Regions from separate parts of the Brevibacillus sp. SIMBA_040 genome, predicted to be linked through region 1. Evidence: predicted binding sites of a transcription regulator. Region 1 holds the regulator's gene; each other region holds the start of a gene.

Region 1 (7,760 bases):
TATGAAAGTTAACTATGAGTAAAAGAAAGCCTCAGCAGTGAATACCGAGGCTTTTGTTTCGGCAACCGGGAGAGTAGAAATCTTAATTTAATATCCTCTCCCTTGATGTTCCGGAGCGAGGGTAAATCTAATTTGCACGATTCTAGGTTCATCTAACAGAGCATGAATAGCGCAATCCCCAATTAATTCATTTGAATGAGCTAGAGCAATGGCGAACTGAAACCAGGTGCCAGGTTGATTGGGCGCGTGTGCAATTTGTTTGTTAACGAATGACTCTGCCCCATTCAAAGACTGTTCCCTTAGGTAATCCTAGGGGACTTTTTTACAGCTTTATTTGGACTCTTGAACTCATTCCTGTTAAGTCCCGTTGTTGAAGTGGGAAAAATACTGGAAAATGCCGATGATAGCAATGAAGAACAAGACGGCCGACACAATACGTACCATATCAAAATGAAATTCTGATGGCTCTCCGTGATCCGTTTTTCCCCTCCTTTCTCTAATTCTACTGAACAATTGGAGGATTTTACAAACAAAAACAAAGAGGAATCACCCTCCTCATCACAATTTTGTGACGAAAATAGGTTTTTTTTCCCATGACTCTCTACAGTTCGGATCGAACGGTGTAGTATGAACAGGAGCAAAACGAAAATAGGAAGGTCGATGAAGGAATACACAACCGCGCAGAGAAAATGACAAGGGAGTTCTATATGAAGGGGAATAATCAGATAGCAGTTGTCAATCATCTTGTAGAGCTACGAAACCGAATCATCTGGGTAATCATCGCATTTGTTCTTATGTTTGGGGTCGGTCTATTTATTGCTGGCCCAATTATCGAGTACTTGAAACTCAATCCGATCGCTGAGGGCGTACCAATCATTTCCTTACATCCTTCAGATGCATTGCGCGTGTACATGCAGTTTGCAGCTTTGGTTGGTGGTGTTGGTGCCTTGCCGGTCGCTCTGTATCATATATGGCGATTTGTTTCTGTACGTTTAAGTGCACGTGAACGAAGGGTGACCCTTTACTTCATTCCGGCGGCATTTTTTCTGTTTGTGATAGGAATTTTGTTCGGGTATTTTATTATTTTTTCGATGATGATGCAGTTTTTGGCAGATCTCTCAAAAAGTATGGGAATTACGACAAAATACGGAATCGGGTCATACTTTGATTTTATGTTTCAATTGGTAGTTCCGATTGGAGCGTTGTTCGAGCTTCCGATTGTGGTTATCTTCCTGACTCGATTGCGAATATTGAATCCGAAAATTCTCTCGAAGATGCGCCGTTTTGCTTATTTTGGAATTGTGGTTGTTACCTTCATTTTGACACCACCAGAGCTTTTAACGGAAATACTTGTGACGATTCCTCTGTTGCTATTGTATGAGCTGAGCGTATGGCTCTCGAAGGTCATCTACCACAAGCAACAAAGTGAGGATGCAAGACGAGAGCAAGAGCAGGCTGTCACATCGTAATAGAAAGCAACGAGTACCATGGAGCTGCCAATGCAGCTTCTTTTTTGTTGCTCGTAAAGCATAATTGGAAATGATTGTGTAATTCACACGACCTTCTGTTAAAATATGGTTATTCTATTTGGGAAGGTGAAGCAATCTGAGTACAGTAACGCTGCCTGCATGGTTTTGGATTTCGTATTACTTGATTCTGCTTCTTACCTTTGTTGCCTCCATTGGTTGCCTTTTCCGTAAAAGAATGATTCGCTTTTCTCTCCTCACTGCTATGTTTGCTATTACAGTTCCAGTTGTCAGTCTGTTGAATAGTATCGGGAGACAAGAAGGGAAAAATGAGTTTGAGCACCTGATACAACAATTGGCGAACATGGAAATGTGGTCGATTTATGTATGGATCGGCTATGCATGTATTCTGCTCTGGTGGGTTTACCTTTTCAAAAATAACAAAAATGCGAAGGCAATAGAAAGCAGCTGACAGAGACAGGAGGAACAAGATTGAAGAACAAACGAGTCAAGCTTGCTCTCTTATTGCTGGTCGGTGCACTCCCGTTTTTCATATCTGAATACCAAGCTTCGTTTTCTCATCCAATAGATGCACTCATGAATGTAAGCCTGAAACAAACAGATGAGCTCTATCAGGTGAAGCAAGTGATTGTATCATCGAAAAGAAATGATGAGGTCATTTTCTTTTATCTAAATAAGGATGAATCAATTACAGCTGCTTTCGTTTCCAAAGGCTTGTTCGGCTGGAAGAGCGGACTTCAGGTCACTGGTTCATCGAGCAAAATCTCGAATGTGGAAACAAACCGATTCGCTACAAGTCATTTATCTGTTTCAAATCGTGTAAAATTTGGTTTAATAGCTTCGAACGACATTACAGATATCCGTGTGGATGAGGAGCAAGCTACTATTTTACCACTTGATTTTTATGTCAGCAGCAGCTCTCCTGAGAAAAAAATCAAATTGTGGTATGCCATCTCCGATGAATTTAGCCAGAATAGCAAGCCGGAATTTATCAACGCGCAGGGCGAAATTATGGTTGATTAAGAAGACTTGATGCGCAGCATTGACGATTGGGAAACGAGGGGAAGTGATTAAATGCTTATTCATGTCGATGTGGTTTATGTCCTACTCTATGATCAGGAAACAGACAAAGTCCTTGCTGTGCACAATGAACAGTTTTGGAGTCTTCCAGGTGGCAAGAGAGAGCAAGGCGAAATGCTGAAGGATGCGGCAATACGTGAAGTAAGAGAAGAAACAGGACTGGACGCTCGTGTTTATGATATTGTCCATGTCAGTGAAAAAGTCATCAACGACCATCACGCGACCTTTCTTACGTTTCGAGGAGAGATAACAGGGGGGAGTAATAGGAACAACAGACTCAGAGATTCGAGAGATAAAATGGCTGACCCTCACTGAGGTAGAGGAACTGATGCCCTATTTGGGCAAGGTTCGTGAGCTTTTGAAAAACCATGCCGATTACAGAGTGGAAATGTAGGTAATAAGCATTCAAGAACCAATACAAAAAACCTCGTGACCCGAGTAAAAGTCTACGAGGTTTTTGTTTTTCCAAAACGCGCAAACAGCTCTGAATCGGAATGGGTTTCCAGGTCTAAGAGAGCTTGATAAGGATCGTCACCTGGTATTTGAAAATAACGGGTAAACGCTGGTTCCGTTTTCGTTCCTTGCTCTTTTAAGAGTCGAATATCACGATAAGCGTCCTGACCACCTACTGTCAATAAACGTGCTTCCATATCCATGTGGCGATACGCATTTTGCTTGATGACGGGAACGGGCTGGGCGAATATTTCAAAGAAAAAACCAGTGGCATAAAAAGAAATGACGCTTGTCTGGATGTCCGAGACGATCAGGCTCATCTCCGTGTAATCTTTATGGCCTCCAAAATTCGCGCGTACTTTTGATTCCAAGTGATCGAGATCATGACATTCACAAATAATATCAAGATCACTGCCTGAAACATCAATGTCTAAAGGAATCGTACCGGCGAGCACCGGAGTGTAGGGTTGAAGAAGCTCCATAATTCTCGTTTCGGTTATCGCATGCCATGCTTGCTGCTGGCGAACAGTACCAGTACGTAAATAAGTAAGATCATGCCAATTTCTCATGAGAGTACCTCCATTTCAACGATTAAAGGAATGGAATGAATCAGGGCAGTGGGGCAGGACAGTTAATTGTAACTGTGTTAGTGATAGAGTGCAACGAATTTACGAGTCACTCGTATATGTAACTGAGAGGAGTGCAGAGAATGGATATTGTTCTATGGATTATTGTCATCGCGTTGTTTGTCTTGAGCATCGCAGGAATTTTCTTGCCTGTACTGCCGGATACGATTTTGCTTTGGGGGGGCTTTTTGCTCTATCACTTTTTCATCGCTGACCCTGGAGCAGGCTTACCCGCTTCGTTTTGGTGGGGGATGGCCGTACTGAGTGTACTTTTGTATGGAGCAGATTTGCTGACCAATATGTTCTTCGTAAAAAAATACGGTGGCTCCAAATGGTCGTCTATGGCTGCTGTGGTAGGAATTATTTTAGGCATCTTCTTATTTCCGCCGTTCGGGATGTTGATCATGCCATTTGTACTGGTCGTATTGGTTGAACTACTGATACAGAAACAGTCCGTAGAAAAAGCGATCAGAGCGGGGTTTGGCTCTTTAATTGGTTTTTTAGGCAGCGCCGTTGTCAAGGTCGTGCTGCAGGTTGCCATGATTATTTGGTTTTTCATTGCAAAGTAGAGATGAGCAGAGGGCTGTAGCTGGTAGTAACGGCATACTAATTCGTTGCAAAAACAAAAAGGACAGCCTCGGCTGCCCTTTTTTTAGTGAATGAGTCTGTACACACCAATGACTTTACCCAGAATGGAAACGTTCTCCAAAATGATCGGCTCCATAGTCGCATTTTCTGGCTGGAGACGGAAGTGATTCTTTTCTTTGAAAAATCTCTTGACCGTCGCTTCGTCCTCTTCCGTCATGGCAACGACGATATCACCGTTATTAGCAACATGCTGCTGACGAACAATGACGTAATCGCCATCCAGAATACCTGCATCAATCATACTATTCCCGGAGATGCGAAGCATGTACACCTTGTCCGATGTCACGATGTTTTCTGGCAGAGGGAAGTACTCTTCTACATCCTCGATCGCCGTAATAGGCAGACCTGCTGTTACTTTACCGATTACTGGTACACGAACTACGGAGTCTTCAAAATTGTCTTGAAAACGATCTTCTTCGGAAAGGAGCTCAATTGCGCGAGGCTTGGTAGGGTCTCTGCGAATAAGTCCTTTCTTTTCAAGGCGTGCCAGATGCCCGTGAACGGTAGAGCTGGAAGCGAGTCCGACAGCTTCACCAATTTCTCGTACAGAAGGTGGATATCCCTTGTCGCGAACTTCTTTTCGAATGAAATCAATTATGGCTTGCTGCCTGCTGGATAATTTCGACATATAAGACACCTCTATTTTCTCGAACATGTTTTCCTATATTATACCATGGGAGCTTGCGTTCGACAAACATAAGTTCGATTATTTTGTTGACATGAACGTATGTTCTCATTTATGATGAAAACAAGAACAAGGAACGTATGTTTGCAGGGGGAGATTATGATGAACGTAATGACCGTACATAACCATTTTGAGGAAAAAGCAGCTCGCCGCGTGCGATTCGGCATAACCAGAGGACAGGCTATTTTATTCTTGGCGACTTTTGCTCTCTTTTTTTACTTACTAACCGAACTGGTGTTTGCTTCTAGCCCGGCAGCAGAGCTTCATATCAAGGAAGTGACGGTTCAATCAGGTGATAGTCTGTGGAGTATCGCTGTTCGTCACCAAGAAGAAGCGAAAATGGATGTAAACGAACTCATCCTCGCGATTAAAAAGGCAAATGATTTACAGGGTGTTCTCATTTATCCTGGTCAAACACTCATCATTCCAGTGTCAGAGTAGCACTCCACTGCTTGCGAGATACCCGTGATATGCTATAATAGAGCAGCATTATTACAGATTGGGAGGAACCAGCATTGGTATCTGACGCAGAAATTAAACGTATTAACGAATTGGCTAAAAAATCACGCGAGGGTGGTTTATCCGACGAAGAAAAGCTGGAACAAAAAGCTCTTCGCCAAAAGTATATTGATGCGGTGAAGCTCTCGCTAAAATCCAATCTAGATTCGATTCGTTATGTGGAAGACCTTGAAGAAAACAATCCAAAACAGTAAGATAACAGGTATGAATACAACAGACATCCTTGCATGACGCCAGGGTGTCTTTTTGTTCCAAACGACTGTTTCGCCGGAGGGAGTGAAAAGGAGGATGGGATGGGTAGCGGTAGCTGTTGGTGGAGCGTTGGGGTCACTTTTTCGTTATGGACTCTCATTACTGGCTAATCAGCCAGGTCTACCACTCGGAACATGGCTTGCCAATGTTCTTGGCTCCTTTTTGATTGGACTACTTTCTGTCTGGGGGAAAGAAAAAGGAATCCTCTCACCAGAGCTGTATTTATTATTTGCAACTGGCGTGATGGGTGGATTCACAACCTTTTCTACATTTTCGCTGGAGGTCGTCTCTTTTTGGGGGGATGGTCAATTCTTCAGAGGAATTGTTTACGTCCTCGTAAGCTTGGTGGTCGGCTTATTTTCTTGTGCAGTTGGAATATGGCTTGCAAGGCAGTTTCAATAATGACTTTGGTAACCAACCGATGATGTGAGAGGGGGGATGGGTATGAGTACCCAACATCGTGAATATGAGCGGGAACAGAACAAATTGGACGAAACAATCGCTGTGATTGAGACGGAAATAACGCAGCTGCGAGAAGAAATTCGTGAAGCGACTGATGACTACGTGAAACAGGTTGTGAACTATAACAAAGCCAAGGACCTGCGTTATCTTGAAGATCATGGTCGTGAGAAGCCGTATTTTGGCCGCGTCGACTTCATGAAGGACGAAGTATATGAGGTAGATCAGGTTTATATCGGAAAACGGGGAATTGTTCGGACCGATACGTTTGATTCGGTTGTTGTCGATTGGCGAGCACCGATTGCCAGCTTATACTACTCTGGTGAAAGCAAGGATGCCTTTTATCGAATGGGTAGAGAAATTGTCCGCGGCGAAGTGACCTTAAAACGGAATTTTGCTATCGACGATGGAAAAATAACAGGAATCTATGACGGTGCCGTGAAAGAGACGATAAACCGTGAGATGGGAGATCCTGATGATTTTTTGCAAGAAGGTTTCATTGATGAGTTTCTGGCAGCCAACTTAAATCAAGCAAACGACAGCAGGCTAAAAGACATCGTAGCAACTATTCAGTCAGAACAAAACGATATCATTCGTGCGGAAAAGGACAGACCTCTCGTCGTTCAAGGGGTAGCAGGAAGCGGGAAAACAACAATCGCCCTTCATCGATTATCGTATCTGATTTATAACTACCAGGATTCGATGATGTCCAAAAAGTTTATGGTATTCGCACCCAACAGGATGTTCTTGGCTTACATATCGGAGGTTTTACCTGAGCTTGGCGTAGATGATGTACAGCAAGCCACTTTTGTCGATTGGGCAGCACGCTTAGTCAAGCCGCTTTTGCCAAAAGGGTGGAGAATTATTAGCCCGGATAAACCCTTGCAACTGTTTTTTGAAGAGGGCCAGGATGAGAGGCAGCAGGAGATAGCGCGGCATCGTTTGCGCTTCAAAGGCTCACTTGCTTGTCGAATCGCTTTGGAAGGATATATCGATCATATAATTGAAACGAGAATTCCATTTAAGAAATTAAGCTTCCTTTACAACAAAACGAAGCAAGTATTTTCTATTCCCGGTGATTTTATTCGTCAAAGCTTCTTGGAGCACTTCTCCAATATGCCATATCATCGGCGCTTGGATGCCCTGCGAAAACATCTCAAGCAAGAAATGAACAAGCTGTTGTTCTCGCATTTGCGTGAGAAGAAAATCGATCTTGATAAGACAGGCTTGGCGAAATTCGAAAAAATGCTGGAGCAAATATTAGATACATATTTGACTTCCTTCCCCCGTTTGGAGACATTCGACGCGTATCGCGAAATGATCAGTAATGAAGAATTGCTTCGCAAGCTGGTGCCGACCGAGATTAGTGACAACATCATACATGATATTGTGGAATCTTCAGAGGCTTTATTCTCCGAGGAGCGTATTGAAGCGGAGGATATCGCGCCACTTCTCTTCTTACATCATTTGATTGAAGGAATGAACAAAGCAGAGCATTTTGATCATACGGTGGTGGACGAAGCCCAAGATTTGAGTGCGCTGGAAGTTGCC
Region 2 (7,760 bases), on a different contig from region 1:
ATACCGATTTTTTTATGATCGACACTCGTGATCCATTCGCTCCACAGCCACCCCCATTTTTTGTAGTACGATAGTACGAATACGATTGCTATCATGGTAAGAACAATGCTGACATCCGCACCGTAAATCAAAGGATCGCCTGTCACAAAAAATTCCGCGGCGAATTCTTTTATTTGATCCCACATCGCTTACTCTCTCCTCTCTGTTTCCAAGCCATATCGCTTATTTATCGACCCTGACTTCCTGCATCTCTCGCGTCGATAAGCCATGATTGTGCGAGGCGGCATACTTGGTCACTGTCATTTCAAACAAGCCTTCTGGAAACGCCGAGAAGGTTTGCACATCCGACGTCCCTTGCTCAGCCAGTTTTTTATAGCCATCCAGTGTTAATTCGGGGGAAGAGCCTTTTACTTCGTTAACCCATTGATCAAAGGAATCCTGGGACGTCGCTTTTGCCGTAAAATACATTTTGGCGAATTCTTTCCCCGTGAAATTAGCCCCTGATCCCATGTACTCCCCTTGTTCATCTGCCTGCAAATGAAGGACCATCGCCATTCCTGACATGGCATACATTTGACCGCCAAGCTGTGGAATCCAGAAGGAATTCATCGGTGCGTCAGAGGTAATCTCAAAGCGGATCGGAACATCCTCGGGAAACTGGACATAATTCACAGTGGCAATTCCTTGCTCTGGATATTGAAACAGCCACTTCCAATCGAGATTGGTCACCTGGATCGTAATCGGCTTGGCTGCTGATTCCAACGGCTTGGATGGCTCCAGCGAGTAAGTGTACTTCACGGTAATGATTCCGATCGTAATAATGATGATGATCGGGATTCCCCACCAGATCGCCTCCAAGGTGGTGCTGTGCTCCCAGTTTGGCGTGTACTTTGCCTTTCTTCCCTTCCTGTCACGATACCGCCACACAATGACAGCAGTCAGAATCAATACGGGAATGATCACGACCAAGCATAATAGCGTCGAGACAATCATCAGATCTTTTTGTTGTTCACCAATAGGTCCCCTCGGATCGAGCACCACATATTTTTCTGCGCACCCGGTCGTTATGAACATCAGCAATAACATGTACAAAGCTGCCATACACCGTACTGCTTTAGACGTTCTCATGTTCTCATCTCCTATCCCCTTTGCCAGGGTACTGTTGCAAACAAGTCCTACTGTATAGGCGGACAGGAGGAGTGTCACCAGCCAATGCCAAAGTCAAAAAGCCAGCCAAGTTCAAGAAACAGAAGCAAAAACGTCAAGATTCAGCCACAAAAAGTGACCGTCGAAGTAGCTGAAATAAAAAAACACCGCCAACGTATCATTTAGCGGTGTTCCCATTCTTTTTCTGTTGGGAGTGATTAATTGCTCTGCATTGTTTTTGACTAGCGCGATGTTATAGGCGTTATAGCGAATCCTCTTTAATCACACGAAGTGTTTTCAATTCGGCATCTTCTGGACCCTGGACCGGCAATCCCGCTTCTTTATTTCGGATCGCATAGAGTACGTTCTCTTCCGAAATAATTTCACCTGGAATGAATATCGGAATGCCTGGCGGATATACCATCACAAATTCGGCAATAATGCGGCCTACCGCTTGTTCGATCGGCACAGCCTCTGTTGCTGCGTAAAAAGCATCCCGCGGTGTACCTGCAAGTACAGGAATCTCTGGCAGCTGCATCGTCACATTCTTCCGCAAGCCTTTTTGCTCTTTGTATTGCTCCGACAGCTCTTCCAGTGCATAAATCAAAATTTGCAAATCATCTTTGGTATCACTCGGGGTAATGATGCACAAAATGTTGTACAGGTCAGACAATTCCACTTCTATGTTGTAGCGTTCACGGAGCCATTTTTCGACTTCGTATCCTGTAACGCCAAGCTCTCTTACCGAAATGACGAGCTTGGTAGGATCTAGCGAAAACGCGCCATTCCGTCCAATGATTTCACGACCGACGCAGTAGAGATGATCGATTTTATTGATTTGTGCTCGCGTTTTTTCAGCAAGCCGGATCGCCCTGTCCAACAGCTCCTTGCCTACTGTGACTAATCGCCTTCTGGCAACATCCAAAGAAGCCAGCAGCAAATAGGAAGTCGAGGTAGTCGTCAGCATATTGGCAACAACTTGAACACGCTTGATGGAAACGAGGTCCCCGCGCACATTGAGTACGGAGCTTTGAGTCATAGACCCACCCAGCTTGTGCATGCTGCTTGCCGCCATATCAGCGCCTGCCTGCATGGCCGATAGCGGCATTTTGGGATGAAAGTGTACATGGGAGCCATGCGCCTCATCTACAAGAACAGGTACACCAAGTGCGTGAGCGATCGTCACAATCTTTTTCAGGTCACCTGCAATGCCAAAATAGGTCGGATTGATCACCAGGACAGCTTTGGCATCCGGATGATTTTCTAGTGCTTGCTCTACCGCTTTTGGCGTAATTCCGTGCGAAATCCCGAGTACCGGATCGATTGCCGGATGCAAAAAAATAGGGGTTGCTCCGGATAGCACGACTCCACTCATGATGGATTTGTGGACATTGCGTGGGAGGATAATTTTGTCCCCCGGGTTGCACACAGACATAATCATGGTCATAATCGCACCACTGGTACCTTGAATAGAAAACAGGGTGTGATCGGCACCAAAAGCTTTTGCCGCCAAGTCTTGCGCCTGCTTGATGATTCCTTTTGGCTGATGCAAATCATCGAGAGGTTCAATATTGATTAAATCGATCGACAGGGCATTTTTTCCAACAAACCCTCGGAATTCGGGGTCCATTCCTTTTCCTTTTTTATGACCGGGGATATGGAATTGGATTGGATTTTTTTGCGCATGCTTCCTCAATCCACTAAACAATGGCGTATTTTCTTGATTAGTCAACTCTCCCCACCTACTATCTGTTTTGTTTTTCTTTTAGGTTGTGTGCCAGCGCTCGTTTTCCGATGGCAAGCTGATTATAAAGGAGATACTCACAAAAATAATGATCCAATCCTGTTTTTAATTGCCCATCCATTTGAATAAACCAGTCCATTTCCGTAAACTCCTTACACAGAAAAAAAGAGACCCTCTCTAGAGAGAAAGTCTCCTTGTTCCTTCCTTAGCTTCACTTACGCTCTCACATAGCCGAAAATCAGCTCATAAACTGGTCCGGTCACCTTGTTGATAATGCTTCATCCATAGACCAACGAGCTGCTGGCACTCCGCTCGCAACACCTCAATCGAATACATCGCTTCTCTCAAATAACCGCGCTGCCGATATTGAACCACGTACATATGCCCTTGGCGCTGCGTGCTGACGACTGCACAGCCAGATTGCCGCAGCCGCCGACGCAGCTGGTGATGCTGCCTCTCTGCCCAGCGAGAAAGGTCCTGAAAAAGCCAATCAAATACCTCCTGATAAGAAAGCTTCAGCGGTACGATACGAGCCTGCCCCAAATCCACCATGGCGACGCGAAACAAAAGGCCGAACAAAATGTACAGACGTACCAGCTCCTGCTCCCCCTCTTCTTCCGGTACAATCGGCTCCATCACTTATAATGCCCCCCGATCTTGCGGGCACGTTCTTTCGCCTGACCCGCATGAAGCAAGGAAGTAGCACGTAAAATAGCATCCGGTCCATAGCGCTCACGAATATCGTCCATGGCATGAGCCAGCGAACGACGCTTTTGATTGTCTGTAAACAAATTCAGCTGCACCACATTATCAGGAACCAGCTCTCCCAAGTTGACGCCAATGCTGCGGACAGGAGTCTCCTGCCAATGCCGATCAAACAAACGACAAGCAGCCTCGTACAGCGTCATGACATCATTGGTGTACTCGGTCAGCTTCATCTGCCGGCCAAAACCAGTCCCGGCTGCCAAATCCGCTCCTCGACAACCGACGGAAAGCACCGCGCCCATCCGTTCCTTGCTGCGCGCCCTGCGGCATACTTCCTCGCACAGCTCCAGCAGCACTACCTTGATCTCGGCAGCAGTATGATAATCCCGCGGCAGCGTCATGTGGTGACCGATGCCCTTTTGTGTCTCGTACACATTCATGGAAACAGGCGAATCATCTATTCCGTGAGCGGTGCGCCACAGCACTTCTCCGTTTACTCCCCAGTGACGAGTCAGTACAGCTGGTTTTAGAGCGGCAAGTTGCTTGATCTGATAGATCCCCATTCGATGAAAATGGCGCTTCATTCGTGAGCCTACTCCAAACAGCTTCTCAATCGGCAGCTTCCAGAGCGTATCCATGAGCTCCTCCCGCTTTAGCCAAAAGATCCCCGACTCTTGCTTTTTAGCGAAGTTGTCACAGGCCATTTTTGCCAATACTTTGTTTTCTGAAATGCCTACTCGACAGTTGATCCCTGTCTCCAGCAAAACACGCTGACGAATATGGGCAGCCATTTGGAGCGGGTCGCCAAACAAATGAACACTGCCCGTCACATCAAGAAACTGCTCGTCGATCGAGTACGGCTCCACCTTGTCTGTATACGCCTCAAAAATTTTCGTAATCTGCAGGGAGATGCGGATGTACATCTCCATTCGCGGACGTACGACCACCAGGTGGCGGCACTTTTGCTGAGCCTGCCACAAAGCTTCTGCTGTTACCACTCCGAATGATTTCGCAATCGGACAGGCGGCCAGAATCACGCCGCTACGTCTTTCTGGGTCACCTGCCACTACAATCGGCTGGTTTCGCAATGCAGGATCGGCTACTTTTTCAACACTCGCATAAAAGCTCTGCATATCAATCAAAAAAACAATCCGTTTGTTCGCATTGGGCATATAAAACCATCCCCTGAATAAGAACTTTTGTTCTCTTTTTGCTTTTGTTCTTATTATAGCAAACAAACGTTCGTGTTTATACCTGCATCATCAGAAAAATATCAGGTAATGTTTTCCACTACTGCTGCGTATAGATGCAGGTGTTCGCAAACGACAGGCGAAACATTAAAGGTGATGCGAGTCCTTTCTTTTCACGACTGGTATCCATATCTCACTTTTGAACCTAGGAGAGGTGATTTCTTTCGATTCATTCCACAATATTTCTGGCCCTTCGGCTTGCTCGTAATGGGAGGCAGGGAACCATTCAGAGTAAATACGTCCCCAGACATCCTGCAGTGTTTCAGGAAAAGGTCCAACGACTTCAAATACGGCCCAGCTCGAAGCCGGAACTACTAGCTGTGCGGGAATATCCGGGCAGTCCCTGGTCGTTGCAACCCCGATATAATGGTCAAGCTCACCATTGTCCAGCCTGCCTTCGGAAAAGTTTGTGGATGCACTGATCAGCCCCGAAGGCTCGACGTTTGAGAGACTTTTCCATCTTAGGATGGTTTCCTGATCCAGGCTCGCCCACATCGACGCAATCTCGGGATTCACGCCGTGATAAATCAATGGTACCCGCTTCTTGATACCGACAATGCGAAAAGCATCTTTTTCTTCCAGACGGTAGTTCATTTCATTTCCCCCTTTAATCGTTAGCTGAAAGGTCATTCGTGGATAGGCTTTCAGCGAGTGCCCGTCATTTCTGGCTTCTGTCGGCGTTATCCCATGCATTTGCTGAAAAGCTCTTGCAAACGAATCAGCTGAATGATAGCCGTATTTAGTCGCCACATCTATGACTCTCATCTTGCTGTCCTTGAGATCAAAGGCGGCCAGTGTCATTCGTCTGCGCCGAATGTACTCAGAGAAGGGAATTCCTGCAAGAAAGGAAAACATTCGTTTAAAATGGTACTCCGAGCAGCAAGCGATTCTGGCCACTTCCTTATAGTCAATCTCATCGGTCAAATTGTGCTCCACATAGTTCAAGGCTCCATTCATCTGTTCAAGCAAATTCATGATGTGACCTCCCTTCATCCATAGACTAACAGAAGATATAAACTGGCATCCGACATTTCGTGCACGGTTCTGTAGGGTTTTCAACTATTCCTAACGAAAAGAGGTATTCCTTATGAAAGCTTCTCCTGTGCTCCCTCAAATTGGGGCGATCTTCGTTCCTGTCCGCGATATCGAGCAAGCACGCGACTGGTATTGCCGCCTCCTGGGTATTCCTGCTGACCAAGAAATTTTATTTGGTCATTTGTACTGCATCCCCATGCAAAATGGTCCGACCCTCATCCTGGATAGTAAAATCTTTCCACAGCATACACCAGATGATGCCCCATTGTTTCATTTCAACACAGAGGATATCGAGACTGCCTATCAATTTCTAAAGGAAAGCAATGTCGAGCTCGTCGGAACCATTCAAAACGGTCATTGGTTTAACATCCGTGATCTCGATGGGAACATGCTGATGGTGTGCAAATGCTGATCCAAAAAGGGAGGAAACTCAGATGACAATCCGCTTGCGCCTGACTACACCAGATGACATTCCATTCGTCTATGAGCTGGAGCATGCCCCTGAAAACAGTGCTTTTCTCATCCCGTGGACCAAGGAGCGGCATCAGGAGGCTCTCACCAATCCAGACATTCTTCACCTCATTGTAGAAAAAACAGAAACAGGTCAGCCCGCAGGCTATGCCATCATTGCGGGGCTGACCAATTCTCATGACGCTATCGAGCTGCTGCGCATTACCGTTGCCACAAAAGGAGAGGGCTACGGTCGAAGCATTCTTCGCGAAATCAAGCGCTGGGCTTTTACCGAGAAGAGGGCTCACCGCTCGAGCCCGCAACCTATATCTGTCCGAAGGGTTTCACATCGAAGGAACATTGCGGGACTGCTTGAAAACAGGCGACAAGTACGAATCCTTGATCGTTTTATCCTTGTTATCGAGCGAATATGAACAAGCCACAACGGATACCCCCCAAGCAAGCTACGGAATCCGCGGCTGATCGGTTGATACATACAGCCATTTGCCATCACTGCTGGGTCCGAGAAGCGTAAAGCCATATGACAGGCCAGAGAGCAGCAACGTCCTTTGCTTGGTGTCCGCATCAAATACGAACAGCTCCATCCCCTCGCTTTGTTGCGCTGCCTCAGTAAAAACAAAGCGATGCGTTCCCGGGATCCATGCTCCCGTACCGGTCTGCTGAAGAAGCTGGGTGGAGCCTTGGAACAAACCCGCATTCCAGTAGTACTGAAAAGCACCATCATCCGTTTGAACAAAACCCGACCAAGCATCAGCGGGCACAGGTGGATTCCAGCTTGTCACCTTGCCCGTTTTCCATTCAAAGCGCTGGCGAACCTCCTCAAAGCTTTTCTCCTCTTTGCGCATGGCAAACATGACAAAACGACCATCATCATCAAAGCTGACGGGTACAACCGCTCCGTCCCATTCACTTGTCGGTAACCAGCCTTTGATGACCTCTGGATAGCGCTTCTCGGTTCCCGCTGCCAAGTCAAACACGACCAAATCAAGGTCTTTCTTTTGTTCTGCTTTCCCCACTGCCATCAGCAGCTGCTTTCGATCTTTGCTAAAGCTCACCCCATGGACATACCCATCGACCAAAATTCTGGAGGCAAACTCACTTTTCGGGACATCCATCCCCTTTTTCGGGATTTCATAAAAGAAGCCGCGCCGGTCAGCCATAAACTCTCCCACTCCGCGATACATTTCAGACAGCTCGGTAGGATAGGAAGTCGCCGTATGCGTCTCCATGTCGTAAACGGAATAGAGCTTCTCGTAAAGCGCATCACACTCACAATAGTTCGTAAATCGCGTGAGCATGGCGTAGCGCTGATGTGGATCTAAAAACTCCAGGTTGGTCATGACGGAAAAATCAGTCAGCTTCTCACTTGACTTGCCGTCTACCGCCACTCGCCAAATTTGCTGCGGAGG
Region 3 (7,760 bases), on a different contig from region 1:
CTCATGAAAGTATCATACGGATGGTAGTGATGTGAAAAGACTTGGGCAGTGGAAAGCCCCCATAATAGAGTAGGAAAAGCAAGAAACATGTGCAAGTAGCCATTACGCGTGAATTGAATGTAGGTAACAGTTAGGGCTGTGGACACGAAAAAACATAGTAGGAACACGGTAGTGTCCCCGGGCGTTATGACAACAGGTATATCGCTTGAAAGCAGCGTTTTGCTGGCCCAAAGCATAAGAAACCAAAAGCCTACTATCAACCCAATCACGGTTTTCCGTATTGTTTTTATGTTCATTTCATCCCCTCATGCGTTTGCACATAAAGCTTACTCTTTTGTCTGAAGCTTACTGGCATAATCGAGTATTAGCTCCTTCATTGCCAACGGCTCCAGCCATCGCTGAGGAATCGCTTCGATGCCGTAATGAGCACCTGCTAACTGACCGTATATGGCACCTGTTGTATCCGCATCGTCACCCAGATTTACCGCAAGCAATACCCCTTCCTCGAAGCTTTCCCCGTGATAAAATGCCCACAACGCAGCTTCTAGAGACTTCACAACATACCCGCTGCCTTGTATGTCTGGTGGGTTTAATCGCTTATAAGATCCCTGGGAAATTTCCTCGATCCGAGGCGAAAGAGGCTCCTTGGACCACAAAAACGCAAAAGTCTGCGGGTGTAACAATTCCTCTTTGCTAAGGCCTTTGGCAGCACTTGCAATCATTGCCCCAAAAAGCTTGCAAGCATCTACGCATTCTTTGGCAGCGTGTGTCGTTCTGGAGCTTTGAGCCGACCATTTGACGGCTTCGTTAAGATCGTCTGAAAAAAATAGAGGCACAGGTGCTAGTCGCATGATGGAACCATTGCCTGCAGAGTATGGGTTGTCCGAGCCACTGAACGGTTCGCCAGTTCGTTCAAATGTTTTTAGCGCTTCCGCAGTTGCATTCCCGATGTCAAAGCATTTTCCAATCGAACTCAAATGTCCCGCACGATACCATTTGACATACCGCTCCATCTGATCTATCGGATCAAACTGTTTATGGGTAATCAGACTTTCTGCAAGACATAGGGCCATGGAGGTATCATCCGTCCAACATCCCTTTGGCAAATCGAATACGCCTCCACCTATCATGTCTGTCACCTTATGAAAAGTTCCTGGCTTCTTGAACTCGACAGTTGTGCCGATCGCATCACCGATTGCGAGTCCAATGAGACTTCCTTGGAAACGATTAAGCATAGCTACCTCCTATCATATGATTTCGGTTTGGGCAGCAATTCGCTTGAAAGCGTCAAGCAGCTGTTTTCTCTCTTAGATAATCATACCATTTATTGACCGTTCCATAATCAACACTTGTTCGAATCATGCGAACTCTACGATATAATGTGGGTAGCTTGTTATCATGCTGTTTTGGAGGGGTAATATGCTTACATTTCGAATGGCTACAGCACAAGACGTGGACAAAATTGTGCAACTGCTCGCTGATGATGAATTGGGAAAGACAAGAGAACGCTACGAGAAGCCGCTACCTGAGAGCTATCTCAAAGCATTTGAAGCCATTGATAATGACCCGAATAATGAATTGATTGTAGCCTGTTTGGGTGAGGATATTGTAGGCGTCCAGCAAATCACGTTTACACCTTATCTGACCCACCAAGGAAGCTGGCGAGCAACAATCGAAGGAGTTCGGACAGCATCCACAGAAAGGGGAAAGGGACTCGGGAGCAAGCTGATTCTTTGGGCAGTGGAACGAGCAAAGGAGCGCGGCTGCCATATCGTTCAGCTCACGACCGATAAACAGCGGCCAGACGCACTGCGCTTTTATGAACGTTTGGGTTTTACAGCGACGCATGAAGGGTTAAAAATGAAGCTGTGATTTATATGCCGGAGTTTTTGATGGCAGGAGCCAAGCCGATTTCCTTTAACATTTGTTTGAGCAGCTCTGTTTTCTCGCCGGATATAGTATAAGCGGTATGGGTATTCGAAATGTCCATCAAAGTGGATACTGCTGCATCTGCCTTAATCCAGAGGAAGTAGGTTTGAGTGACGCTTGCTTTCGTCATTACAGTTATCTCGTAATCTGGAGGCACCATATCGACGATCCCCGGAATCTTGGCGGGACGCTGTAGGGTGGAGAGGAACTGCTCATTAGAGAATGAGTCAATAACGACTTTCGGTTTAAAAATGGCGGGTGGCTTTGTTTGCATTTGTGTGATAAGGATCGTCAGGTCAAGAGATGCATGATCATACGCAATTTCAGAAGCTGATTGACGATAGGAGGCAGACGCAAGCGGTTGCCAATAGGCATGAAACAGTAGCAAGCCTCCGAAGCATAGCAAACAGAAAAGATTTGTTTTCAAATGGATAAAAGCCCCCTTTTTAACTGCCTATTTACCAAATTATAACAGAAAATTTTGAAGAGCAAAAAAGGCGGCCGTTTTAGCCGCCTTATCGTTATTTACGTGCAGCCCACGCTTCCACCTCTACTTTAATGGCAGGCTGAGCCAGCGCGGATACGTATGCCAGGGTAGTAGGAGGTGGGGTACCATCGCCACGGAACTCGTTCCAAATGGCTAAAAACTGGGGGCGATCAGGAGCCTCTGTAAACCAGAAATTGATTTTAAGAATGGCGTCGGGTGTTAGTCCTTCACTCTTTAAAATGTTTGCTACGTTGGCCAGTGCGTTTCGAAATTGATCCTCGACCTTGTCCGGAATTGTTCCATCTAGCTCAGCCCCGGTCTGTCCAGCGAGGAAAAGTACCTCCGCATCTCTTGGCAGAATGGAGAGGTGGCTGTAAGCGCCAATCGGAGGAGCTACCGTTTCAGGATTTTTACGAGTTACTTTCATATAATGTCTACCTCCTATTTATGTAATTGGAGGATTATACCATTCGTTCGTTGTTTTCGCAATATTCAGAGCTGACACAGGAGATTCTTCTACAATAGATGCCAGGAATGAGAGGATTTAAAAAGCCCGAACCATCTGTTCGGGCAATCCCGGTACGCCTGTTATTCAGGAGGATAGATATCATTTAAGAATCGTTTTAGCTCTCCGTTTCCATCTAGAGCAAGATGTACAGAATTTTCATAGATTCAAAAGTAACGACGGTTACTGGTTTATCATTGTTATCTCCTAATGTATAGGTGTAGACTTTAGAAAATGTATAATCTTCAGCTTTATCGCCAAGGAGCGTTTCCAAATACGTAAACGCCTGACTTTCTGCTTCAAGTAATACGTATAAATGGTAAAAAAAGTAACTAACGATTCGTTGTTTTACTATTTTTATTTTTTGTACTAAAATAATCGAGAATAGCTTATGCGCGGCAAAAAGTAGGCAAGCATTGTTAAAATAAACGGAATAATATCATGACAAATAGAGGGGCAGTGAATGATGTCAATTTCTATGGATGATCTGGAACTATCCTGCTGGGAATGTGAAGGAAAAGGCGTTATCGAACAGGAAGGAAAGCAGCAAACGGAATGCCCCAAGTGCGAAGGAAAAGGCACCGTGCTAACCGCGCAAGGACAAACCCTGCTGCATTTCATTAAAAAGCACTTATAAAAAATACAAGGCAACAGCTTACATCTGTAAGAGAGGCTGTTGTTTTTGTTTTCAGAAACAATTGATAGAAACAATTTCATTTGCATGTTCTCATGTTGTTCGCATATAATACAGGAACAAACGTTCTGTTTTGGAGGCGAACAACATTGAAAAAAGAACTGCTCCGTGCCATCAAACAGCACCAGCACATTCGAGTCATTTATTTGGGGAGCGATGGTCACACTTCGATTCGGGTGATTCGACCATTGGCGATTGAAGGAGAACGGTTGAAAGCCTACTGTCTGACACGAAAAGGTCCGAGGGTGTTTGCCATTTACAATCTGCTTGCAATTGAGCCGGTGGTGAACGACTATGCTGTCTGATATTGAGCGGAAAGTTCTCCGCGTCATTGCGAACTATTCCGCAGGACGTCGGAGGACTCCTACCATCCATGAGTTATGCACGAAGACAGGGAGGTCGCGTGGGGGAATTATGATGGTATTAGAAGTGCTCGCAAAAGAAAAGTATATCGAGTGGATGCGATCTGCTCCTGATGACATAAACGTATTGGAAGCGTGGGAGAGGAAGCGGTAAGCAGCGGCAGGAACAAATGTATTCGAGTACGAATGCTCCAGGTAAAATCTGGGCATACTGTTTTCATACACTGTTAACAACCTTTTTCAACCCTCGTCCTTGCGAGGGCCTTTTTTATAGGCAGTCACGGACATCGAGCTCTTTGTCCACGACTGCCTATTTGGATTGTTATTCGATCAGTAAGCGTACGCTCTGCGTGCCGATAGAAAAGCTCTCCATCGCTTTTTCCTTCGCGAAAACTACATCAGAAACGAGTACACTTTCTCTCAATACGTGATCAAAACGCACTAAAGCTTCTTGGAGATAGTCGTCGACATCAAGCGAGAGGCGAACGCGTTTTTCGATCGGTAAATCAAGCTTTTTGCGGTAATCCTGAATCACCCGTATGACTTCACGGACGAGTCCTTCCTGCTCAAGCTCCTCTGTGATCGTCGTATTTAATGCTACGTTTAACTGGTAGTCAGAAGCGGAAGCGAAGCCTTTTTTCCCTTGTTTCTCGACAAGTAACTCATCCAGAGTAAGGTGGAAACCCTCTTCATCCATGGAGGCATCCAAAAAGCCGTTTTGTACGACCTGCTTTGCTTCAGCTGCGGGCAGCTCCTTTAAGTAGCTTTGAAGCGGGCCAACCCATTTTCCGTATTTCTTTCCAGCTACCTTCAAATTCAATTTAAGCGTGTAATCGACGAAGCTGCTGTCACTTTGCTCTAGATGGATATTTTTTACGTTGATCTCGTCTTTGATGATGTCCTCAAATCGCTTCAGGTTGAATGCTCGATCCATCGAGACGATCAGCTCGGACAGGGGCTGACGTGTTTTAATTCCTGTTTCATTTCGGATATTACGAGCCAGCTCAACGATTTGACGGGCGGTTTCCATTTCACTTTCCAGGGTAAGGTCGATGGCGTCTTCATTTACAGTCGGGTAATCGGTTAGATGGACGCTTTCCTCGCTGCCGTCCAGATTGCAATAGATGTCATCCGCGATGAGCGGAGCGTATGGAGCAATCATTCGTGCTAAAGTAAGAAGCACTTCATGCAGTGTTTGGTACGCAGACAGCTTATCCGTAGACATGCCACTGCTCCAAAAACGATCACGCGAGCGACGAATGAACCAGTTGCTAAGTTCATCTACAAACACTTCGATATGCTTGGCGGGGTTGAGGAAATCGTAAGACTCAACTCCTTTTAGAACATTTTGCAGCGTCGTGTGTAGCCGAGAAAGAATCCAACGGTCTAATTCGTTTTGCGATACTTGTGGCTGGTGATCCTTCGGTTGAAAGTCATCAATCGTAGCATAAAGTGAGTAGAAGGCATGGGTGTTATGGATGGTATCGATTACCTTATATTTTGCTTCAGCAACGATTTGCTTGGAAAAACGTTTGCTGCTCCATGGTGAGCTGTCAGATAAGAGTGCCCAGCGGAAAGCGTCTGTTCCGAACTCGTCGATGATTTCCCATGGGTCAATCACGTTTCCTTTACTTTTCGACATTTTCAAGCCATTTTCATCTAACACATGACCGGTTGAAATGACGGCTTTATACGGAGATTTTCCGTTATACAGGGTAGATACAGCAAGCAGGCTGAAGAACCATCCGCGAGTTTGGTCGATACCCTCGGAGATCATATCTGCGGGATACTGATCCTGAAATCGATTCTCTTCGTTAAATGGATGATGGTATTGGGCGAATGGCATCGAGCCACTGTCAAACCACACATCAATGACTTCTGGCGTTCGTTCCATTGTGCCGCCACACGTACAACGAAGCTTCACATCGTCTACATACGGCTTATGCAGCTCCAGATTTTCGGCTAATGGCTCTACAGACCTTTCGCGAAGCTGGGCTAAACTGCCAGGTGAATATTCACACCCGCAATCGGTGCAAAGCCAGATATTCAAAGGAGTACCCCAGTAACGGTTCCGACTGATATTCCAATCAACAAGCTCCTCCAAAAACTTTCCAAAGCGACCATCGCGCAGATGGGAAGGGTACCACTCGATCTGCTTGTTGTTTTCGATCAGCTGATCCTTTATAGCAGTCGTTTTGATAAACCAGCTCTCCATCGCATAGTAGAGAAGGGGAGTTTTACACCGCCAGCAAAACGGATAGCTATGCTCATAGCGCTCTTTGGAAAACAGGAGCTGACGATGGGACAAAGCTTTGACGATATCAACGTCGCAATCCTTGACAAAGCGTCCAGCGAAATCGGTTATTTCGTCCGTATATCGACCGGACAAATTGACGACGTTGACAAAATCAAGCTCGTGAAGACGGCATGTGCGGTAATCTTCTTCTCCGTGTGCGGGAGCTGTGTGAACAATTCCTGTACCGCTGGTGTCACTTACGTAGTCTGCATCAACCACGATGTGTCCACGTTTAACCTTTACGTAGCCGAACAGCGGCGTATAAGGGGTTCCAACAAATTCAGACCCTTTATGTGTGGATAAGATCTCATAGTTTTCCTTGAATACTTTTTCAGCAAGATTTTTGGCTACGACGAATATTTCGCCGTTCTGCTTGACACGGACATAGTCGATATCTTTGTTGATGGCCAACGCGACGTTTGCTGGTAGCGTCCATGGCGTTGTCGTCCACGCGAGAAAGATTTCTTCACCGGTTTTGCTTTTGAATTTTACCGTAGCACTCAAATCTTTTACATCTTCATAGCCTTGTGCAACCTCGTGGGAGCTAAGTGTCGTTTGGCAGTCAGGGCAATATGGACTTACGCGGTGGCCTTTGTACAGCAGCTCTTTTTTATGAATTTCGGACAAGATGTGCCACACGCTCTCGATATAGGGATTAGTCAATGTGACATAGGGGTTATCCATATCGGTCCAATAGGCGATGCCTTCTGTCAGTTCACGCCACTGTCTTTCGTATTCGAAGACGCTTGTTTTACACTGCTCCACGAATTTGGCTACACCGTAATTTTCGATCTCTTGCTTGCCGGAGATCCCCAGCTGCTTCTCGACGCCAAGCTCGACAGGGAGACCGTGTGTATCCCAGCCAGCTTTACGAACGACGCGATAACCTGACATCGTTTTGTAGCGCCCGATAAAATCTTTGATTACTCGTCCGAGAACATGTCCGATATGAGGCTTGCCATTTGCGGTAGGGGGACCTTCGTAAAATACGAAATTCGGCTTTCCAACCCGATAATCCATTGATTTTTTAAACGTTTCGTTTTGTTTCCACTGATTTAGGATGCGAAGCTCACGGGTTCTTGCTTTTTCTTTCACATCTACTTTTCTCATTCTATTCATCCTTTCGTTGTCACGAGGAGAAGAGCGCATCAGCAGAAAAAAACAAAAAATCCCGCCCCCTAAGGGACGAGATTTTATCTCGCGATACCACCCTTGTTCCGAGATGATCAAATAACAGGATCTCTCGGCACCTCATACTACGTACCATCATACGCGCCCCTTGTAACGGCGGGAACCCGGGTTAGCTTACTGATCTTTCTTTCAGCTTTCCTTCTCGGAGAGGATTTTCGGCTAAGTCTTGAACGTTGGCTTTCAGCACAAGGCCAACTCTCTGGGGAACAAGGGTTTAGCTTACTCTTTCTCGTCAATGAATTTATTCACGTCATTTGGTTACCTCATTTTTACAACAGATTCAGGCGAATGTCAAA
Region 4 (7,760 bases), on a different contig from region 1:
TTTCGATCGTATGCGGGACTTCACAGTTTATTTATTAAAACAGAACGTATGCGCCAGGTCCAATCATAGCAAGACCGATAGCAACAGCGATCAAAGCAAGATTGTATTCATAGCCGTTTTGAGTTACCCACAGACCATTTTGACCGTGTACTTTTACAATGGCTACGAGCATCGTAATGGCAATCAGGATAGCTCCCGCCCAGAATCCAACACCAGTTGCGAACAACAGCCCGCCGACAAGCTCACCGAGTCCGGCAACGAGCGCCATAGCGACACCTGGTTTCACACCGATAGAATCAAGCCATCCGCCTGTTCCTTTTAATCCGTAACCGCCAAACCAGCCAAACAGTTTTTGTGCACCATGACCTACGAACAGAAGTCCAATCACCAAACGAATGATAAGCAAACCGAGATCCATCATTTTTCATCTCTCCTTAAATTATTTTAAATTATAGTATTTTGAATTTGAGATATTACTTGAAAAAAAGGCTGGCGGGCCTTTAGAAAGTTTCCGCCAGTTGAGCTGCTTTTACGACACCAGCTTGAACGATTTCTTCTGCTTTGTCTGGGAACTGATTGTGACCTTCTACAACCACTTCAGTTACGTTGCTGATACCCCAGAAGCCGAGGATTGTTTTCACATATTTGCTAGCCAGCTCAATTGCTGCCATTGGTCCTTCGGAGTAAACGCCACCGCGAGCAGTCAAGAGAGCTACTTTTTTGTCGCCCATCAGACCTACTGGACCTTCTGCAGTGTATTTGAATGTTTTGCCTGCTTGGGACAGGTAGTCCATGTATGTGTGCAGGACAGCAGGAACGGTGAAATTCCACATTGGGTAAGCGATAACTACTTTGTCAGCTGCTGCAAATTGGTTCAGATATTTGTTAACGTAGTCTGCGCCTTTTTGTTCTTCGGCAGTCAGCTCCATGCCACGACCAGCTTTGAACATAGCAGTGATCAGATCGTTGCCGTAGTATGGCAGGTTTTCTGCAAATAGGTCCAACTCAGTAACAGTATCGTTAGGATGAGTCTCTTTATAGGATTTAACGAAAGCTTCGTACAGCTTTACGCTAGTAGCCTGTTCAACTGGGCGATCATTTGCTTTAATAAAAAGTACGTTACTCATGAAGTAATTATTCCCCTTTCGAATTGTAAGTTGCTAACTTAAAAAATGTAAATCTTGATTTTAAGATTATTATGAGCAAGGTATTTTGTCAATACCTTTTTGCACATTCATTTTTCCTTCGATACTAATAGCTATCCTGCGCAGCACGCCCCAGCTTTTTTAGCAGTTCAGTCGCTTGTCTCTGTTCCTCAAGAGTAAGACCACTCACCGCCTGTTCAATGACCTCTTGATGCGAGGGGAAAATATCAGCCAAAAACTGGTTTCCTTTTTCCGTCAGCTCTGCATAGATGACACGGCGATCCGCAGAACAGGGCTTGCGAATCAGGAGCTGCTTCTTTTCTAGTTTGTCCACCACGTACGTAATGTTTCCACTGGAGATCAGGATCTTTTCCCCAATTTGCTGTAACGGCTGTGGTCCTTTATGGTAAAGAACCTCAAGAACACCAAACTCGGTTGGGTTAAGCCCATACTGGCGAATATTGCGATTGGAATGTGCCATCACCCAGTTATATGAACGTGAAAGTACGACAAAAAGATCAAGGGAGTCATTTCGCATCGATTGCTCCGACATGAATGCCCCTCCTTTCAGATCAAAGAAAATGTGAATATCTTTAATTTAAGATAATCGTACACGATGGGAGTGAACTTGTCAATTCGTGCCCAGAAAAAAGAAAAACCTGAGGCGATTGTTGCCGTCAGGGAATGGAAGGAGAGAACCGGGATGGTTAGTACTCAATTTTCGTTACTTCATCTAAAGGGCCGAGGGGATTATCGTTTGCTTCGGCGATTTCTTTTTGCAAAAGTTTTTCATGTCCTTCATCAGACAGGTCAAAATAGAAGTATTCCTTTGGTCTATTTTGCTTCATGGAAGTACGCTTTTCAGACATTATAATCCCCCTTGGCTTTATTTTTCATGGAATAGTGTTTGCGACTCTGCAAAATTACATCCCTAACCAACCCAAGGAAGAGCACACTTTACGATTTTTTATTTTACAAACAAATGTCTTTGTGATAAACTTTTGTTTGTAGACGAAAGCTGTGAATGCTAGCAAACGAGAAAGGAGGATGACTGTGGACAAAGAAATGCAGATTTTGCATCATATTCGGCACAATCCTTTTATTAGCCAGCAAGAGCTAGCGGACCTGATCGGAATTTCCCGTTCGGCTGTCGCAGGCTATATTGCCCAGCTAACCAAGCGTGGCGAAATCAAAGGACGTGCCTATATTTTGCGCGACGAAGGCTTGATCGCTTGCATCGGTGGAGCGAACCTGGACCGTAAAGCGCGAGGGAAGCAAAAGGTGCGTCTGCACTCATCCAATCCGGTTACGATCATGGAGTCGTGCGGAGGGGTGGCGCGAAACATCGCCGAAAATCTGGGACGACTCGGCTGCAATACTTCCCTTTTTACCAGCATTGGCGAGGACAAGGAAGGCGAATGGATCGTGCAGGAGACGAGAAAGCACGATGTGGACATTAGCCAGGTATGGCGTTTAAAAGCCCAGCGGACAGGCACCTACACGGCGCTATTAGATATCGACGGAGAAATGGTCGTTTCACTCGCTAATATGGACATTTACGATGCACTGACACCGGAAATGTTCGCGGATAAATGGTCGCATATTGCAGCTGCCAGTGCGATCTTTCTCGATACGAACGTACCTGAGGATTGTCTGGCTTACATCATCGAGCGGTGCCGAGAGGAAGGCATTGCGCTGTTCATTGACCCGGTCTCTTCTGCAAAAGCAAAAAAGCTGCCACAGCGCTTGGACGGAGTAGAAGCGATACTGCCCAATCGCGAAGAGGCGGAGCTGTTATCCGGCGTGACGATCGGCTCGATCGAGGAATGTGCCGAGGCTTGCGCCAAAATCAGGGAACGCGGCGTCAAGCACGTCATCGTGACCATGGGTGAACAAGGAATTTATTATCAATCGGAAAACGTATCTGAGCATTTGACCCCGTATCCAACAGAAGTAGTGGATGTAACGGGAGCAGGAGATGCCTTCGTTTCCGGGCTGTTGTACGGGATCGTGAATGGAGAATCGTTCGAAAGAGCTTGCCGCCTCGGACTGGCAGCCTCTGCCCTGACCTTGCAAACGGAGCAATCGGTATCCCCATTACTCAAAGCAGATCAACTGGAACGGACAGTTGAACAATACGAAGAGGAGCGATAAGAAATGAAACAATACTTGACCTTTACTGAAGAAGTACGCCATGCACTGGAGAACAATTTGCCGGTAGTTGCACTTGAGACGACGATCATTTCGCACGGTATGCCATATCCACAAAACATCGAGATGGCAAAAGAAGTAGAACAAATCATTCGCGACAACGGAGCAGTACCAGCAACAATCGGAATCATGAACGGCAAAATCAAAATCGGTTTGACCGAGGCTGAGCTGGAAGAGTTTGCGACCAACCAATCGGTAGAAAAAGTAAGCCGTCGTGACTTCCCGTACATCCTGTCCAGCGGTAAAATCGGTGCGACAACCGTAGCGGCTACGATGATCGCAGCGGAGCTGGCAGGCATCCACATGTTTGCAACCGGCGGTATTGGCGGGGTTCATCGCGATGGCGAGATCACATGGGACGTGTCTGCTGACCTGACTGAGCTGGCGCAAACAAACGTAGCAGTCGTATGTGCAGGCGCAAAATCCATCCTGGATATCGGTCGCACTCTGGAATACCTGGAAACCCAAGGGGTTCCGGTAGTAGGCTACCGTACAGCTGAATTCCCATCCTTCTTTGCTCGCGAAAGTGGATTTGGTGTAGACTTCCGTCTGGATACTCCTGAAGAAGTAGGAGCATTGATGAACACAAAATGGGATCTGGGACTCAAAGGCGGTATGATCATCGCAAACCCGGTGCCTGAGTCTGATGCTCTGAATCACAAAGAAATCGAAGCGGTAATCCTGCAAGCTCTCACGGAAGCAAAAGAGAACAACATCGCGGGTAAAAAGGTGACTCCGTTCTTGCTTGCAAAAGTGAAAGAACTGACAGCAGGCAAAAGCTTGCAAACAAACATCGCACTGGTGAAGCACAATGCTGAAGTAGCTGCGAAGGTAGCGGTTGCTTACCAGCAAAAAGCAAACGAAAGCAAATAAGAAAATGATGAATCAAACCCTCGGGAATCAACCGAGGGTTTTTTGCATGCTGACAGCTTTTTGTTAGGCGATCTGCTCATCCTCCGGCACATCTCTGGCTTCCTGGCGTGAATAATACTTGCCTTTGGTCGCCACAGCCAATACGATCGTCAGGATAAAGGCAAGCACCGCAGCAAAGAAAGCGGCAATGTTTTGCAAAAGCTGCCCCATGTTGCCGAAAGCGGCAAAGGTACCTAGAATGCTGGATACAACCAGCGAGATGACGCCAACCGGATTCCACGGATACAAATAACGGCTGCGGTATTCAAAAAAACGCGGCCCGATTTTCAACCACTTTTTGACAACAAGAGCATCGGCGACCAAAATCGCGGCCCAGGCAAACAGGAAGACCCCTTGGAAGGTCAAGAGCGGCCCAAGGTAATCCAGCGCGCCGGCCAGCATAGCAATGATGGCGGTGATGGCCGTTGTTGCCACCCAGAAGGTGCGACCGGGTCGGAAGCGGAACACGTGCTCAAAAAAGTTGGCGAGCGACAAGGAACCACTGTACAGATTGGTGATATTGATGCGCAGCTGCGTCAGGATGGTAAAGAGTGCGCCACCGATACCGATCAGATGGACAAAATAGACGCCAGGGTTAGGCTCGCCCAAGCGGACGCCAAACCAGATGCCAGCCAATCCCATGAGGAAAAAGCAGACCAGTTGCGGGATAAACCCGACTGCGAAGACACCGATTTTCATTTCGTCACGTTTGATGAAGCGGGCATAGTCGGAAACTAGCAGCGCCATGATGCCGACCAGGCCGTTCATGATGCCGATGCAAGTCAACAGCATCGTGCCGCCAAACTGCGCACCCTCGGGCAAAAACGACCACACACTTCCCGTGTAGGCAGGCGTGATCCGCGTCGCAGCGACGATACCTGCGCCAAGCAGGATGAGAAAGACGGGCAGCGTCCACTTCTGCAGCTTTTCCAATTGCTTCATGCCAAACCAGTTGAATGGAATCACGATCAGTCCGAAAAAAATCATCAATGCCCAAACAGGTACGACCTGTACATATTCATGGACTGCACTGGCCATGATAGAGCCTTCAATCGCGGAGTACATGATGAAGTTCATGGCATAGATGAAAGAAGTGATGGAGGCGCCGACATAGCCAAAACCGCCGCCGCGTGCCATGAGATTGGTGTTCAGTCCCGATTTTGCAGCATAGTAGGCAATGGCAATGCCCAATGCCCCGCCGACTGCTGTTGCATAGATTTCGGCGATCAAGGCGTTCATGCTTCCATAGGCGGTGGCCATCAGGCTGCCCATCTGCATAAAGACCATGGCGGTCGCAACCCCGAGAGTAACATTGGTGATGCTCCACCATTTCATTCGATGGTGTGTCGGAACCTTCTCCAGCGCATAGTCCTCCTTGTGCTCATGGGATGCATCGTTGGTTGGATCTGTTGCTGGACGGATGATTTCTGCCACGTAAATCAACCCCTCTTCCTTTTATGAATGTGTTTGAACATCCGATTGGATACCGCTCCTCCTTTCTTGTTTGCAAAACGTAAGATAAGCAACCTGCATACCAACCGGGAAATATGTAATGATTTGAATTTTCAGATTAAATTCTTTCGTTTTTGCAAGAATGGAGAAAACAAACATAATAGGCAAAGCGGCTTGCAAGAATGCGAAAATCCCGTGTTGGCTGGTTTTTTCGATGCAAAAAGGCCATCTTCCATAAATGAAAGGCGATCTTTTGATATTGCAAGTATTTCAAGTAAGAAGACGCTTGAAAAATGAAGACTTCAGTAAAACGAGCGTTTTTCCCCTTGTGTGAAGGTGGTTTTTACGGGTTGGTATATTCCTTGCTTATGCTCATCTACGAGACGCAACCATGCGCAGTTATCATGAGGAAGGGGGAAGATGTCGGTGTCTGTTTTACTAGGTGAGATAAATAGCAGCACATAACAGGCTTTGTTTTTTGAAAATTCGAGCTTTTGGAGGGCTTACGATGGGGAAATATCAGTTGGCAGTTGACGTTGGTGGAACATTTACAGATGTTTTCATCTTTGACGAGGAGTCTAAACAAATTTCGGTGACGAAAGTTTCGTCTACCCCGCACAATCCTGCTGTCGGGATTTTGACGGGAGTCTCGCAATCAGAAGTATCGACAAAGGATATCCACTTGTTTTCACATGGAACAACAGTTGGTTTGAATGCGCTAATTACGAGACGTCTGCCAAAAACATCGCTGATTACGACAAAAGGCTTCCGTGACGTGCCGGAGATTCGACGCGGCACCAAACTTGATTTGTGGGATGCCTATGAAGATGTGGCTCCTCCCTATATCAAGCGGCGGGATCGGTTTGAACTGGATGAGCGGGTGGATTATACGGGCAACTTGCTAAAGGCTATCGATGAGCAAGAAGCAAGAGAGCTGGCGCGGCTCTTGAAAAAACGCGGCGTCCAATCTGTCGCGATCTGCTTCATGAATGCGTATACAAACGGCGCCAACGAGTTGAAGGTAAAAGAAATCCTGCAGGAGGAGCTGCCTGGCGTCTATATCTGCACGTCGAGCGAAACGCTTCCCGAGATTTTTGAGCATGAGCGGATGAGCACCACGATTGTCAATGCCGTGTTGGGCCCGATCCTGAGCACCTACATCCAAAACTTGACGGAAGAAATGAGGGACAAAGGCTACGAGGGAGATGTTCTCGTTTTACACTCGGGCGGGGGCGTCATGACCTCGGAAACCGTTCCTAAATTTGCCGCCCGCCTCGCCAGCTCAGGGATTGCCGCCGGTGCGATCGCCAGCTCCTACATCGCCAAGCTGTGCGGATTCCAGAATGCCATCGGGCTCGACATGGGCGGAACCAGCACCGACATCTCGCTCATGTACAACGGTGATTTGCGGATCGCGAAGAACTGGTATGTCGAATACGGCTACCCGATCGGATTTCCCAGCATCGAGATTCTCAGCATCGGAGCAGGCGGAGGCAGCCTGGCCTGGATCGATGAGGGAGGATCGCTGCGCAACGGTCCGCAGAGCGCAGGCGCAGATCCAGGGCCTGCTTGCTACATGAAGGGTGGAAAGGAGCCCACCAATACAGACGCCAATGTGCTTCTCGGCAGGCTGAACACCAAACTGCTCAGCGGATCGATGACATTAAATAAAGAGGCGTCCCATCAAGTCATCAGTGAGAAAATCGGGACGCCATTCCAGCTGTCTGATGAGGAAGCGGCCAACTCCATTTTGAAGGTGGCCAATGCCAACATGTGCGACGCGCTGCGACTTATTTCCATCCGTCGCGGCTATGACCCGCGTGATTTCGCGCTTGTCGTGTTTGGCGGAGCAGGAGCCCTGCACGGCGCTTATCTGGCAAAGGAGATGGAGATTCCGACTGTGATCGTTCCTCCTTTTCCGGGCATCACGTCCGCCATGGGCTGCTTGCTGGTCGATGTGCGCCACGACATTTCCAAAACCTATCTGGTCAATGCCGCTGACGTTACGGCTGAACAACTGGAGGCAGAATTCCAGGGGAT

What was found. The regulator LexA, encoded in region 1, represses DNA repair genes until DNA is damaged. The targets are predictions, from matches to a motif close to CGAACATATGTTCG.
Region 2: the regulator LexA is predicted to act here: its motif matches at 4,827-4,840, upstream of SB752_RS11390 (DNA polymerase IV).
Region 3: the regulator LexA is predicted to act here: its motif matches at 3,672-3,685, upstream of SB752_RS28730 (WYL domain-containing protein).
Region 4: the regulator LexA is predicted to act here: its motif matches at 2,140-2,153, upstream of SB752_RS21035 (carbohydrate kinase).

What each region holds. Positions count from the first base shown of each region.
Region 1 is NZ_JAWRXI010000010.1:98,536-106,295, reverse strand. It holds gene SB752_RS18165 (YolD-like family protein) at 1-22, shown strand, start outside; partial or broken gene SB752_RS18160 (GNAT family N-acetyltransferase) at 91-288, opposite strand; gene tatC (twin-arginine translocase subunit TatC) at 708-1,469, shown strand; gene SB752_RS18150 (hypothetical protein) at 1,959-2,510, shown strand; gene SB752_RS18145 (NUDIX hydrolase) at 2,562-2,882, shown strand; gene SB752_RS18140 (DUF4269 domain-containing protein) at 3,014-3,589, opposite strand; gene SB752_RS18135 (DUF456 domain-containing protein) at 3,730-4,215, shown strand; gene lexA (transcriptional repressor LexA) at 4,299-4,922, opposite strand; gene yneA (cell division suppressor protein YneA) at 5,079-5,420, shown strand; gene SB752_RS18120 (DUF896 domain-containing protein) at 5,495-5,692, shown strand; gene crcB (fluoride efflux transporter CrcB) at 5,787-6,152, shown strand; gene SB752_RS18110 (HelD family protein) at 6,195-7,760, shown strand, end outside.
Region 2 is NZ_JAWRXI010000005.1:318,383-326,142, reverse strand. It holds gene SB752_RS11415 (cbb3-type cytochrome c oxidase subunit I) at 1-185, opposite strand, end outside; gene cyoA (ubiquinol oxidase subunit II) at 223-1,128, opposite strand; gene SB752_RS11405 (aminotransferase class I/II-fold pyridoxal phosphate-dependent enzyme) at 1,409-2,878, opposite strand; gene SB752_RS11400 (hypothetical protein) at 2,892-3,029, opposite strand; gene SB752_RS11395 (YhjD family protein) at 3,134-3,526, opposite strand; gene SB752_RS11390 (DNA polymerase IV) at 3,526-4,767, opposite strand; gene SB752_RS11385 (AraC family transcriptional regulator) at 4,933-5,820, opposite strand; gene SB752_RS11380 (VOC family protein) at 5,933-6,292, shown strand; gene SB752_RS11375 (GNAT family N-acetyltransferase) at 6,315-6,764, shown strand; gene SB752_RS11370 (hypothetical protein) at 6,795-7,760, opposite strand, start outside.
Region 3 is NZ_JAWRXI010000025.1:54,024-61,783, reverse strand. It holds gene SB752_RS28755 (ADP-ribosylglycohydrolase family protein) at 327-1,235, opposite strand; gene SB752_RS28750 (GNAT family N-acetyltransferase) at 1,420-1,872, shown strand; gene SB752_RS28745 (YhfM domain-containing protein) at 1,874-2,356, opposite strand; gene SB752_RS28740 (RidA family protein) at 2,451-2,843, opposite strand; gene SB752_RS28735 (tryptophan RNA-binding attenuation protein) at 3,388-3,558, shown strand; gene SB752_RS28730 (WYL domain-containing protein) at 3,705-3,920, shown strand; gene ileS (isoleucine--tRNA ligase) at 4,300-7,383, opposite strand; T-box leader at 7,452-7,709, opposite strand.
Region 4 is NZ_JAWRXI010000012.1:175,261-183,020, reverse strand. It holds gene SB752_RS21055 (DoxX family protein) at 35-421, opposite strand; gene SB752_RS21050 (FMN-dependent NADH-azoreductase) at 501-1,127, opposite strand; gene SB752_RS21045 (MarR family winged helix-turn-helix transcriptional regulator) at 1,252-1,698, opposite strand; gene SB752_RS21040 (hypothetical protein) at 1,853-2,014, opposite strand; gene SB752_RS21035 (carbohydrate kinase) at 2,199-3,299, shown strand; gene SB752_RS21030 (pseudouridine-5'-phosphate glycosidase) at 3,303-4,229, shown strand; gene SB752_RS21025 (purine-cytosine permease family protein) at 4,293-5,702, opposite strand; gene SB752_RS21020 (hydantoinase/oxoprolinase family protein) at 6,229-7,760, shown strand, end outside.